2 linked regions of the Gemmatimonas phototrophica genome follow. Each later gene encodes a partner of the first gene's protein in a complex. Links are inferred from orthologs where the notes say so. Each region holds a gene or a part of one and is shown in the gene's direction. Other genes may lie near its edges.

Region 1 (5,785 bases):
AGCGCATGGTGTCGTTGGCGCGCGGGCAACAGATCCCGCGCGACGATATTCTGCGCGCTCTGGTCGGCATTCAATATCTGCGTAATGATGTCGCCTTCGATCGCGGCACGTTTCGCGTGCGTGGCGATACCGTGGAGATCTATCCGGCCTACGAGGAACAGGCGGTACGGCTGGAGCTGTGGGGCGACGAAATCGAGCGCATTTCCAAGATCGATCCGGTCACTGGAGATACAATAGCCACGCTGGAGCGCATGGCGATCTATCCGGCGAAGCACTTCATTACCAATCGTCCCACGATTGAGCGGGCGTCAAAGGCCATTCGCGACGAATTGGCGGAGCGCCTGGCCGAGCTGCGGATGGCTGGGAAGTTGCTCGAGGCACAGCGACTGGAGCAGCGCACCAATTTCGATCTGGAGATGTTGGCGGAAATCGGGACCTGTGCTGGCATCGAAAATTATTCGCGGCACATCAGCGGGCGACAGTCGGGCGAACGTCCGGCGTGTTTGCTGGATTATTTCCCGGATGATTTTCTGGTCGTGGTGGACGAATCGCACGTCACGCTGCCGCAGGTGCGTGCGATGTACAATGGCGACCGGGCGCGCAAGCTCACGCTGGTTGACTACGGGTTCCGTTTGCCGAGTGCCTTGGACAATCGACCGCTGGTGTTCGATGAGTTCATGCAACTCGTGCCGCGGCTCATCAATGTGTCCGCCACCCCGGGGGAGCTGGAGTTGCAGCTGTCTGAGGGGGTCGTGGTAGAACAGGTCATCCGTCCTACGGGACTTCTCGATCCGGTGCTCGAGGTCCGACCGGTGAAGGGGCAGGTGGATGATCTGCTGCACGAGATTCACGTGCGCGAGCGGAAGGGTGAACGGGTGCTGGTCACCACGCTGACCAAGCGCATGTCGGAGGATCTCACGGACTACCTGCAGCAGATGGGCGTTCGGGTGCGCTACATGCATTCGGACATCGATGCCATTGAGCGCATGGAGATCGTCCGTGGTCTTCGCCTCGGCGAGTTCGATGTGTTGGTGGGGATCAATCTGTTGCGCGAAGGACTCGATATGCCGGAGGTCTCCCTGGTAGCCATCCTTGATGCCGATCAGGAAGGATTTTTGCGCAGTGATCGCTCGCTCATCCAGACCATTGGGCGCGCGGCGCGCAATTTGCACGGCAGAGCGATTCTCTATGCCGATCGCATTACCGGCTCCATGCAGCGCGCCATGGATGAAACCGATCGTCGGCGTACCATTCAGCATGAGCACAACGTGGCGCACGGCATTGTGCCGACCGGGGTCAGCAAGAGCGTGGACGAAGTGCGATTCATTACGCGCGTGGCCGATGCTCGTGTGGAACGTGAAGGGGAGGCGCCGGCGCCCAAGCGCTTGAAGAGCGAGAGCACCGCGCGTTCCCGCCCCGAACTGGAGCAGTTGGTTGGGGAGTTGGAAGTGGCCATGCGGGAGGCCGCGACGGCATTGGACTTTGAGGCGGCGGCACGATTGCGCGATCAGCTGTTTGAGGTGCGCACCGCGCTGGGGGAGAAGCCGGCGCAAGCGCGTGGCAATACGGCGGCGCCCAAGCGACCGCCAGGCAGTGCGCCCATGCGTCGGGCGGGAGGAAAGCGTGGGCGCTGAGCCGTTGAGTCACGCCCTCGAACATCTGCTGGCCCGTGGGGCGCCGCGCTCTCCCGATCGTGATTCACTTGAAGCGTGGGGGAAGGCGGTTGGGGCGGCGTTGCCGCGCCCCGCGATCATCGCACTCGAGGGAGATCTCGGGGTCGGCAAAACGACGTTGGCGAAGGCGTTGTGCGCTGGTATTGGCGTCCCGAATCTGGCGGCCGTCACCAGCCCAACCTTCTCGCTGGTGCAGCAATATGAGGCGCCGAGAGGGCCGGTCGTTCACGTTGACCTGTATCGTCTCAAGAGCGACGCCGAACTGGATGCGCTTGGCTGGGACGAGCTGATGGCATCCGCGGCCGTGCTGTTGGTGGAGTGGCCGGAGCGAGCGCTTCACACCCTGCCGCACGACGTCATCACCATCACGTTGTCACATGACGCCACCGACCCCATGCGGCGCGTGCTGCGCGTGGTGTCACCCACCCGGCGCTAATCGTCATCGCGCGAGCCGGACCACAGGTGGGTAGTCTGGGGCCGCCTGTTCGTCCCGTTGGTTTGGTAACCTGAGCGTCCGATACTCGTTACTTGAGAGACCCGCGCCACGCGGGACGGGCCTTAGATGACCGGTGATCGTGCCACGACTGACTCCGAAACCTTCTGCGGCGATTGGTGCCGGCCGCGTCGGCACGGTGCGATTGGCCGACGTCATTGCTGCGTTGACGTACGCCCTGGACCTCACTGAAGGGCAGCGACCGGGGCACACGCTGCGCAGCACGTTGCTGGCGATGCGCCTTGGGGAGGCCGCGGGATTAGGGCGCGCCGAGCTGGAGGCGTTGTACTATGCGGCACTCCTGAAGGACTCCGGCTGTTCCAGCAATGCCGCGCGCATGTCGGCCTTGTTTGGCAGTCCCGATCAGGAGCTCAAGCGAAACATGCGTCTGGTGGACTGGCACGATCGCTGGACGCTGGCCATGCGAACGGCGAGGAGCTGCGGGGTAGGGCTCAACCCGGTGCATCGCATTCGCCACTTCCTCATGGTCGCGCAAACACCAACGCTGACCCGGGACATCATTCAGACGCGGTGTGAGCGTGGCGCGCAGATCGCGCAGGTGCTCGGGTTCCCGGCGGCGACCTCGGAAGCCATTCTGTATGTGGATGAACACTGGTGTGGGTTGGGGCATCCTTTCGGCATCGCCGGAGAAGAGATCCCGCTCATGTCCCGCATCATTCTGCTGGCGCAAACCGTGGAAGCATTCTGGAGCGAACAGGGAACGAAGGCCGCCATGGAGATGGCGCGGAAGCGTCGCGGGACGTGGTTTGATCCAACGATGGTGGATCATCTGCTGGCATTCCGTCGCGACGCGGCGTGGTGGTCGCAGCTGGCCGACAGTGAACGACTGGGGGAATCGGTCGTGGCGCTGGAGCCGGGTAGTGCGCCCCTGGTGGCTACCGACGAGCGACTGGACCGCATCGCGTTTGCGTTTGCGGCCGTGATCGACGCCAAGACACCGTTCACGGCGCGGCATTCCACAAACGTGGCACGCTACGCGGTCGGAATTGCTGGTGCGCTTGGCGTGGATGGTGCAGGCTCGCGCGATATGTTGCGTGCGGGACTGTTGCACGACATTGGCAAGCTCGGGGTGTCCAACCGCATCCTCGACAAGCCAGACAAGCTGACCGACGACGAGTTCGCAGAGATTCGCAAACACCCCGCGTGGACGCTGGAGATTCTTGACCACGTGTCGGCATTCCGCCATTTCGCCCCTGATGCGGCACGCCACCACGAGCGATTGGATGGTCGCGGATATCCGTGGCGCGTGGGCGGAGAACAGCTGTCGTTCACGGCCCGCGTCCTTGCAGTGGCCGACGTCTATGAGGCCCTGACGGCCAATCGCCCGTATCGTGATGGCCTGCCCGTTGCCACGGTCGTCGATATCATGGCTCGCGATCGCGGGACCGCGTTTGATCCCCAGGTGTTCGAGGCGGCGGTAGGTCTGGCGGAGACCGGGATTTTTGCCTCCTTGGCGACGGTGACCGAGGATGGATTCGAGCAGCTCCAGGAAGTGATCCCCGTTCAGTCGATAGACTCACGATCCCACCGGGTCGCTTGACGCCGGGGGGTTCGTCGCGGGAGGATGGGGAGGTAGAATCCCTGTGTGCCTTCTCTCTCCTTTACCGCGCCACTGCTCGCCATTGAGGCATCGACCGCCGTCGGGTCGGTTGCACTCTGGCTTGATGGCGGGCTTGCCGGTGTAGAAGTGGTGCCCATGGGCGTTGGCCGTGAGGACCGCCTGTTCCCGGCCATGCAGCATCTGCTGGCGTCCAACGGGCTGAGCCCTCGAGTACTTCAGGGGGTCGTGTGTGGGGAAGGCCCAGGTAGCTTCACGTCGCTGCGCATTGCGGCGTCATTGGCCAAGGGGCTGGCCCATGGAACGGGCTGTGCCTTGTACGCGGTGCCATCGCTCCTCGTGGCAGCAGCCACCGCATCGCCCTCGTTGGCGCCTGGGCGCTATCTGGTGCACGCCGACGCGCTGCGTGGCGAGCGCTATGTGCTCCCCGTCGAGCGGTCCGCGGAAGGCTCGGTATCCCCGTCAGGTCCTTTGGCGCGCATCCCGGCATCACAACTGGAAGCGGCCGGTACGGCGGCTGGGCGGGTGGCGGTGTGTGCCTCTCCCTTTGGGGACGAGCCCTGTATCGTGGAACCGTCCGTTGGGGATCTGGCCGGAGCGCAGGGCCGCTGGCGCGACGAAGCCGTGTCACTCGAGGGATGGGAGCCCATATATGGGCGGCTGGCTGAGGCGCAGGTGAAGTGGGAGGAGTCGCACGGGAAGCCGTTGCCAGACTCGCCAGTCGTGTCGTCGTAACGACCGCGTCCGTGCCATTGGGGCGAGACGGGGCGTCACCGGGGCTGGCCACGGACGGCCTGACGCTTCGGAACATGGCGTCGGCTGATGTGGAAGCGGTGGCTGCCATCGAGGCGGCTTCCTTCAGCGACGCGTGGCCTCCGTCCGCCTTTACCGACCTGTTGCAGCGCGACTACGCGCGCCTGAGGGTTATTGCCGATCCTCACGGGGAGCTGTTGGGCTACTGCATTCTCCTTCGGGCTGCCGATCAGGGAGAAATTGCCAATATCTGTACGGCCCCCGCGGCGCGTGGGCAGGGAATGGGCGGTCGCTTGCTGGATGACGCTCTCACGTGGGCTGATGCGGGAGGGGTGGTCGAGGTGTTTCTCGAGGTGCGTATCTCGAATACGGCCGCCCGCGCCCTGTATACTGCGAGAGGATTCTCAATGGTTGGCCGCCGCCGTGGCTATTATCAGCATCCGACCGAGGATGCCTTGGTGCTCCGCCGCACGCTTCCCGGAGCGACGGAAAGCTCTGCGTAATTACGGGACAATGGGCGAGTTTCCGGTCACGCATTGTCAGACCGGTTCCTGTATTATCCGGTCGTTCGATACCACATCAGCAGTTCATTCGATTTTCGAGGAGGCATCGTGAGCCGCAGCTTGAACAAGGCCATTCTGATTGGCAACGTCGGGAGTGATCCCGAAATCCGCACCGTAGGAACCGGTGGCCGCGTGGCGACGTTCTCGCTGGCCACGGGCCGGCAGTGGACGGACCAGACGGGCAACAAGCAGGAAAAGACCGAGTGGCACCGCTGCGTGGTGTGGAACAGTGCGCGCGGCAGCGGCCTGGCCGACGTGGTGGAGAAGTACGTCAAGAAGGGCGAAAAGATCTACGTGGAAGGGGAGATCGAATATCGTCAGTGGCAGGACAAAGAGGGGCAGACGCGCTACACCACCGAAATCAAGGTTAAGGAGTTGATGCTCCTGGGCGGGGGCGGTGGGCGTTCCGGCGGCATGGGCGACGACATGGACTCTGCGCCTCGTCGGGCTCCGGCACCGTCGGCGCCCCGCAAGGCGGCCGCTCCAGCGGCAGGCGGCGATGATTTCAATGACTTCCCCGGTGCGCTCGCCGACGAAGACGACGATTTGCCGTTCTGATCTGCAGAAGCAGGTCCCATAACGCCCGGGGATCCGGCGTTATGGAAGTGCCACCAATGAAATGATCCAGGCCAGCGGCGGTGGGATTGGCTCGTTACCCCGTGACGCCGAAGGCGTCTGCGATATGGGGACTTGCATGCGGTGTTGTGCGGGTACCCGCGTCCTG
Region 2 (3,071 bases), 1.5 Mb from region 1 along the record:
TCATCATGAGCGTCAATCCGGGCTACGGCGGCCAGAAGTTCATCGACTACTCGGTGGACAAGATCGAACGCGCGCGCTTCCTGCTTGACCAGGCGCAGAGCCCCGCCGTGCTGGAAGTGGACGGGGGCATTTCGCGCGACACCATTCACCGCTGCTGGAAGGCGGGGGCCGACACGTTCGTGGCCGGCAACGCCGTCTTTGGGGCAGCACATCCGCAGCAGGAAATCGCCGTGCTGCGCAACCTCTGTTCGGAAAGCGTATGACCGCGAAACAGCAGTGGATGGTGGTGCTCGGCATCGTGGCCTTTCTGGTCGGCGGCGCCTTCACCGCATCGCATTTCCTCAAGGACGAACTGACCAACGTCACCACCGGCTCTGATGCGCCGGGCTTTGCGGCGTCCACCGTCGATGCGACGCCGCAGATGAAGTCGCTCAGCAATTATCGCGGCGAAGTCATTCTGCTCAATATCTGGGCCACCTGGTGCGGTCCGTGCCGTGAGGAGATGCCGGCCATCGAGCGCCTGCACCAGGAGCTGGGGGGTAAGGGACTCAAGATTGTGGCGGTCAGCGTGGACAACGCAGGCGAAGAACAGAAGATCCGTGACTTCGTGAAGGAGTTCGGCCTGAACTTCGAAGTGCTGCACGACGCCTCCGGATCCATTCAGGGCATTTATCGCACCACTGGTGTGCCGGAAACGTTCATCATCGACCGCGAAGGGGTGGTGCGGAAGCGGCTCATTGGCCACACCGATCTTACCCTGAACTACGACGGCAACAAGCGTCTGCTCGAGCAGCTGCTCGCGCAGCCCAAGTCGTAACGCCGCACCCGTTCGCGTGCGCATCCTCGGCATCGAAACCTCCTGCGACGAAACGTCGGCCGCCATCGTGCATGGCACCCCCGACGCCATGACGCTGGAGTCGCTGGTCATTCTCTCGCAGGACGTGCATCGCCTCTTTGGTGGGGTGGTGCCGGAGATTGCCAGTCGCCAGCACCTCACCGGCATTGTGCCGGCGGTAGAAACGGCGCTGCGGGATGCGCAGGTGGAAATGCCCAACGTGGACGCCATTGCGGTGACGCACGCGCCAGGGTTGGTGGGAGCGCTGCTGGTTGGCACGAGCTACGCCAAGGCGCTTGGCTTGGCCTATGGCAAGCCGGTGGTGCCCGTGCACCATCTCGAGGGGCATCTGTTTGCCACGCTGCTGGAGCATGGGCACGCGCAGCCCCCGTTCACCGCGTTGCTGGTGAGTGGGGGCCACACCCTGCTGCTGGATGTGCCGGCCTGGGGGCGCTATCAACTCCTGGGACAGACGCGCGATGATGCCGTAGGCGAGGCCTTTGACAAGGTGGCCAAGCTGCTGGGGCTCCCGTATCCCGGCGGCCGTCCGGTGGAACAGCTGGCGGCGACCGCCCCGAGTCCATCGCATGGGCATCCGCACCAGTTTCCGCGCCCCATGTTGCGGCGACGCGCGGTGATCTCCGACGACGACTACTTCGACTGCTCGTTCAGTGGACTCAAGACGGCGGTCCTGCATGCCGTACGTCACGCCGAGCAGGCGGGTGATCTCGAGGGACAGCGGGCCAGCATTGCGCGCGGCTTTCAGGACGCGGTGATCGAGACGCTGGTGGAGAAGGTGTATCGGGCGGCGAAACTCCGACGTCGCACGCGGGTGGTACTGGGCGGTGGCGTGGCCTGCAATGGCGCGCTGCAGACCGCCATGCGGGAACGCTTTGCCGGACGCGGGGGCGAGGTATTTGCGCCATCGCCCCGGTTGGCCACCGACAATGCGGCCATGATTGCTGCGGCGGGGCTGTTTCGCGCCATGAAAGGGGAACACGCCGATCCGGCCATGACCGCCACGGCGTCGTTACCGATCCCCGGGATTTTTTCAGGTAAGTTTTGACGATGCTTTTTCCCATACAGCACCACCCCACGGTCTTTCACCTTGGCCCGCTGGAACTCACCGGCTTCGGGCTGGCCGTGCTGGCCGCGTTTGCCATTGCGCAGATCGTCTGTCAGCGCGAGCTGTGGCGACGAGGCCATGACCGCGAGGCCGATGCCATTCCCGATGTGGTGATGGCGGCGCTCATTGGTACGCTCATTGGCGCCAAGACCTACTACGTGGTGCTCACCGGCGACCCCGGCGCGTTCTTCAGCCGCGGCGGCTTCGTGTTCTGGGGCGGCTTCATTGGGTCGGTGGCGCTCTGCTGGGCCACCATCAAGTACAAGAAGCTCAATTTCCTGCGTATCGCCGATGTGGCAGGTATTGCCATTGCGGCTGGCTACGCGGTAGGACGTACCGGCTGCTGGGCCGTGGGCGACGACTACGGGCGCCCTTTCAACGGGTTCTTCGCCACGCAGTTCCCTGAGGGCGCGCCCCCCAGCACGGTCGCCGTGATGAGCTCGCAGTTCGGCGTCGATTTTCCGGCCGGCACGAACCCGACCGATGTGGTGGCCGTGCATCCCACCCAGCTGTACGAGACCATCATGGGATTCATCATGTTTGCCATCCTGTGGCGGTTCCGGAAGCACACCCACAAGGACGGCTGGCTCTTTGGCGCCTATTGCATCGCCGCCGGTATCGAGCGCTTCATCGTCGAGTTCTTCCGCGCCAAGGACGACGCCCTCACGATTGGGCTGACCACGGCCCAGATCATCGCGCTGACGATTGGCTCGATCGGGGTGGCGCTGATGGTTGGACGTCGGCGTAGCGTGTAACGGCAACCGCGGTTCGGGTTTAGACCTGCCACTGCAGTTCTGGACTGCCACCGCAGTTGTGGACCTCCACTGCAGTTGAGGTGCACCGCAGTTGGGGTCTGTATGGAAGCGCCCGCCGGCTTTGCCGGGCGGGCGCATTCCTTTGGTGGCTTCCTTACGACCACTGCAGTGGCTGGTACATCAACCACCAAGAACGTGCCGCCCAGGCGAAGCCGGGCGGCACGTTCCGCAGAAACCCAAACCGCCGTGCTCCTCAACTGCAGTGGCAGTCCACACCTGCAGTGGCTGTCCAAAGACTGCCGTGGCAGGTCCAAACCCGAACCGCGGTTGCCGTTCCCCGAACCGCAGTTGCAGA

What was found. Proteins that work in one complex are often made in the same cells at the same time.
Region 2: the proteins of tsaE (region 1) and tsaD are in contact, whole or in part, in a crystal structure (PDB 6N9A), measured with the Thermotoga maritima proteins. The link is inferred for Gemmatimonas phototrophica from one-to-one orthologs. Residues at the interface, in WP_004082108.1 of Thermotoga maritima: Leu37, Gly38, Lys46, Lys57, Val59, Lys60, Ser61, Thr63, Phe64, Thr65, Leu66, Met67, Val69, Pro71, Tyr82, Arg83, Leu84, Asp86, Asp88, Phe89, Asp93, Ile128, Asp130, Glu131, Arg134; in WP_004082750.1 of Thermotoga maritima: Cys10, Asp11, Arg49, His50, Leu82, Gly84, Gly135, Gly136, Glu154, Thr155, Leu156, Asp157, Asp158, Ser159, Glu162, Asp165, Lys166, Arg169, Leu170, Tyr175, Lys213, Thr214, Leu217, Tyr218, Gln221, Arg222, Asn324.

Annotation. Positions count from the first base shown.
Region 1 is NZ_CP011454.1:2,407,969-2,413,753, reverse strand. What follows is about bases 393-3,373. They hold tsaE (tRNA (adenosine(37)-N6)-threonylcarbamoyltransferase complex ATPase subunit type 1 TsaE), read left to right. Parts: upstream 393-1,638; coding sequence 1,639-2,109; downstream 2,110-3,373. Other genes in these bases: GEMMAAP_RS10245 (HD-GYP domain-containing protein), read left to right, coding at 2,249-3,373; uvrB (excinuclease ABC subunit UvrB), read left to right, coding at 393-1,634. In the rest of the region: more of uvrB, read left to right, coding at 1-392; more of GEMMAAP_RS10245, read left to right, coding at 3,374-3,727; tRNA (adenosine(37)-N6)-threonylcarbamoyltransferase complex dimerization subunit type 1 TsaB, read left to right, coding at 3,773-4,480; rimI (ribosomal protein S18-alanine N-acetyltransferase), read left to right, coding at 4,492-5,001; GEMMAAP_RS10230 (single-stranded DNA-binding protein), read left to right, coding at 5,110-5,619. UniProt on the Escherichia coli protein: Required for the formation of a threonylcarbamoyl group on adenosine at position 37 (t(6)A37) in tRNAs that read codons beginning with adenine.
Region 2 is NZ_CP011454.1:951,894-954,964, reverse strand. The notes cover bases 1-2,867. They hold tsaD (tRNA (adenosine(37)-N6)-threonylcarbamoyltransferase complex transferase subunit TsaD), read left to right. Parts: upstream 1-833; coding sequence 834-1,901; downstream 1,902-2,867. Other genes in these bases: lgt (prolipoprotein diacylglyceryl transferase), read left to right, coding at 1,904-2,716; GEMMAAP_RS03965 (TlpA disulfide reductase family protein), read left to right, coding at 260-817; rpe (ribulose-phosphate 3-epimerase), read left to right, coding at 1-263.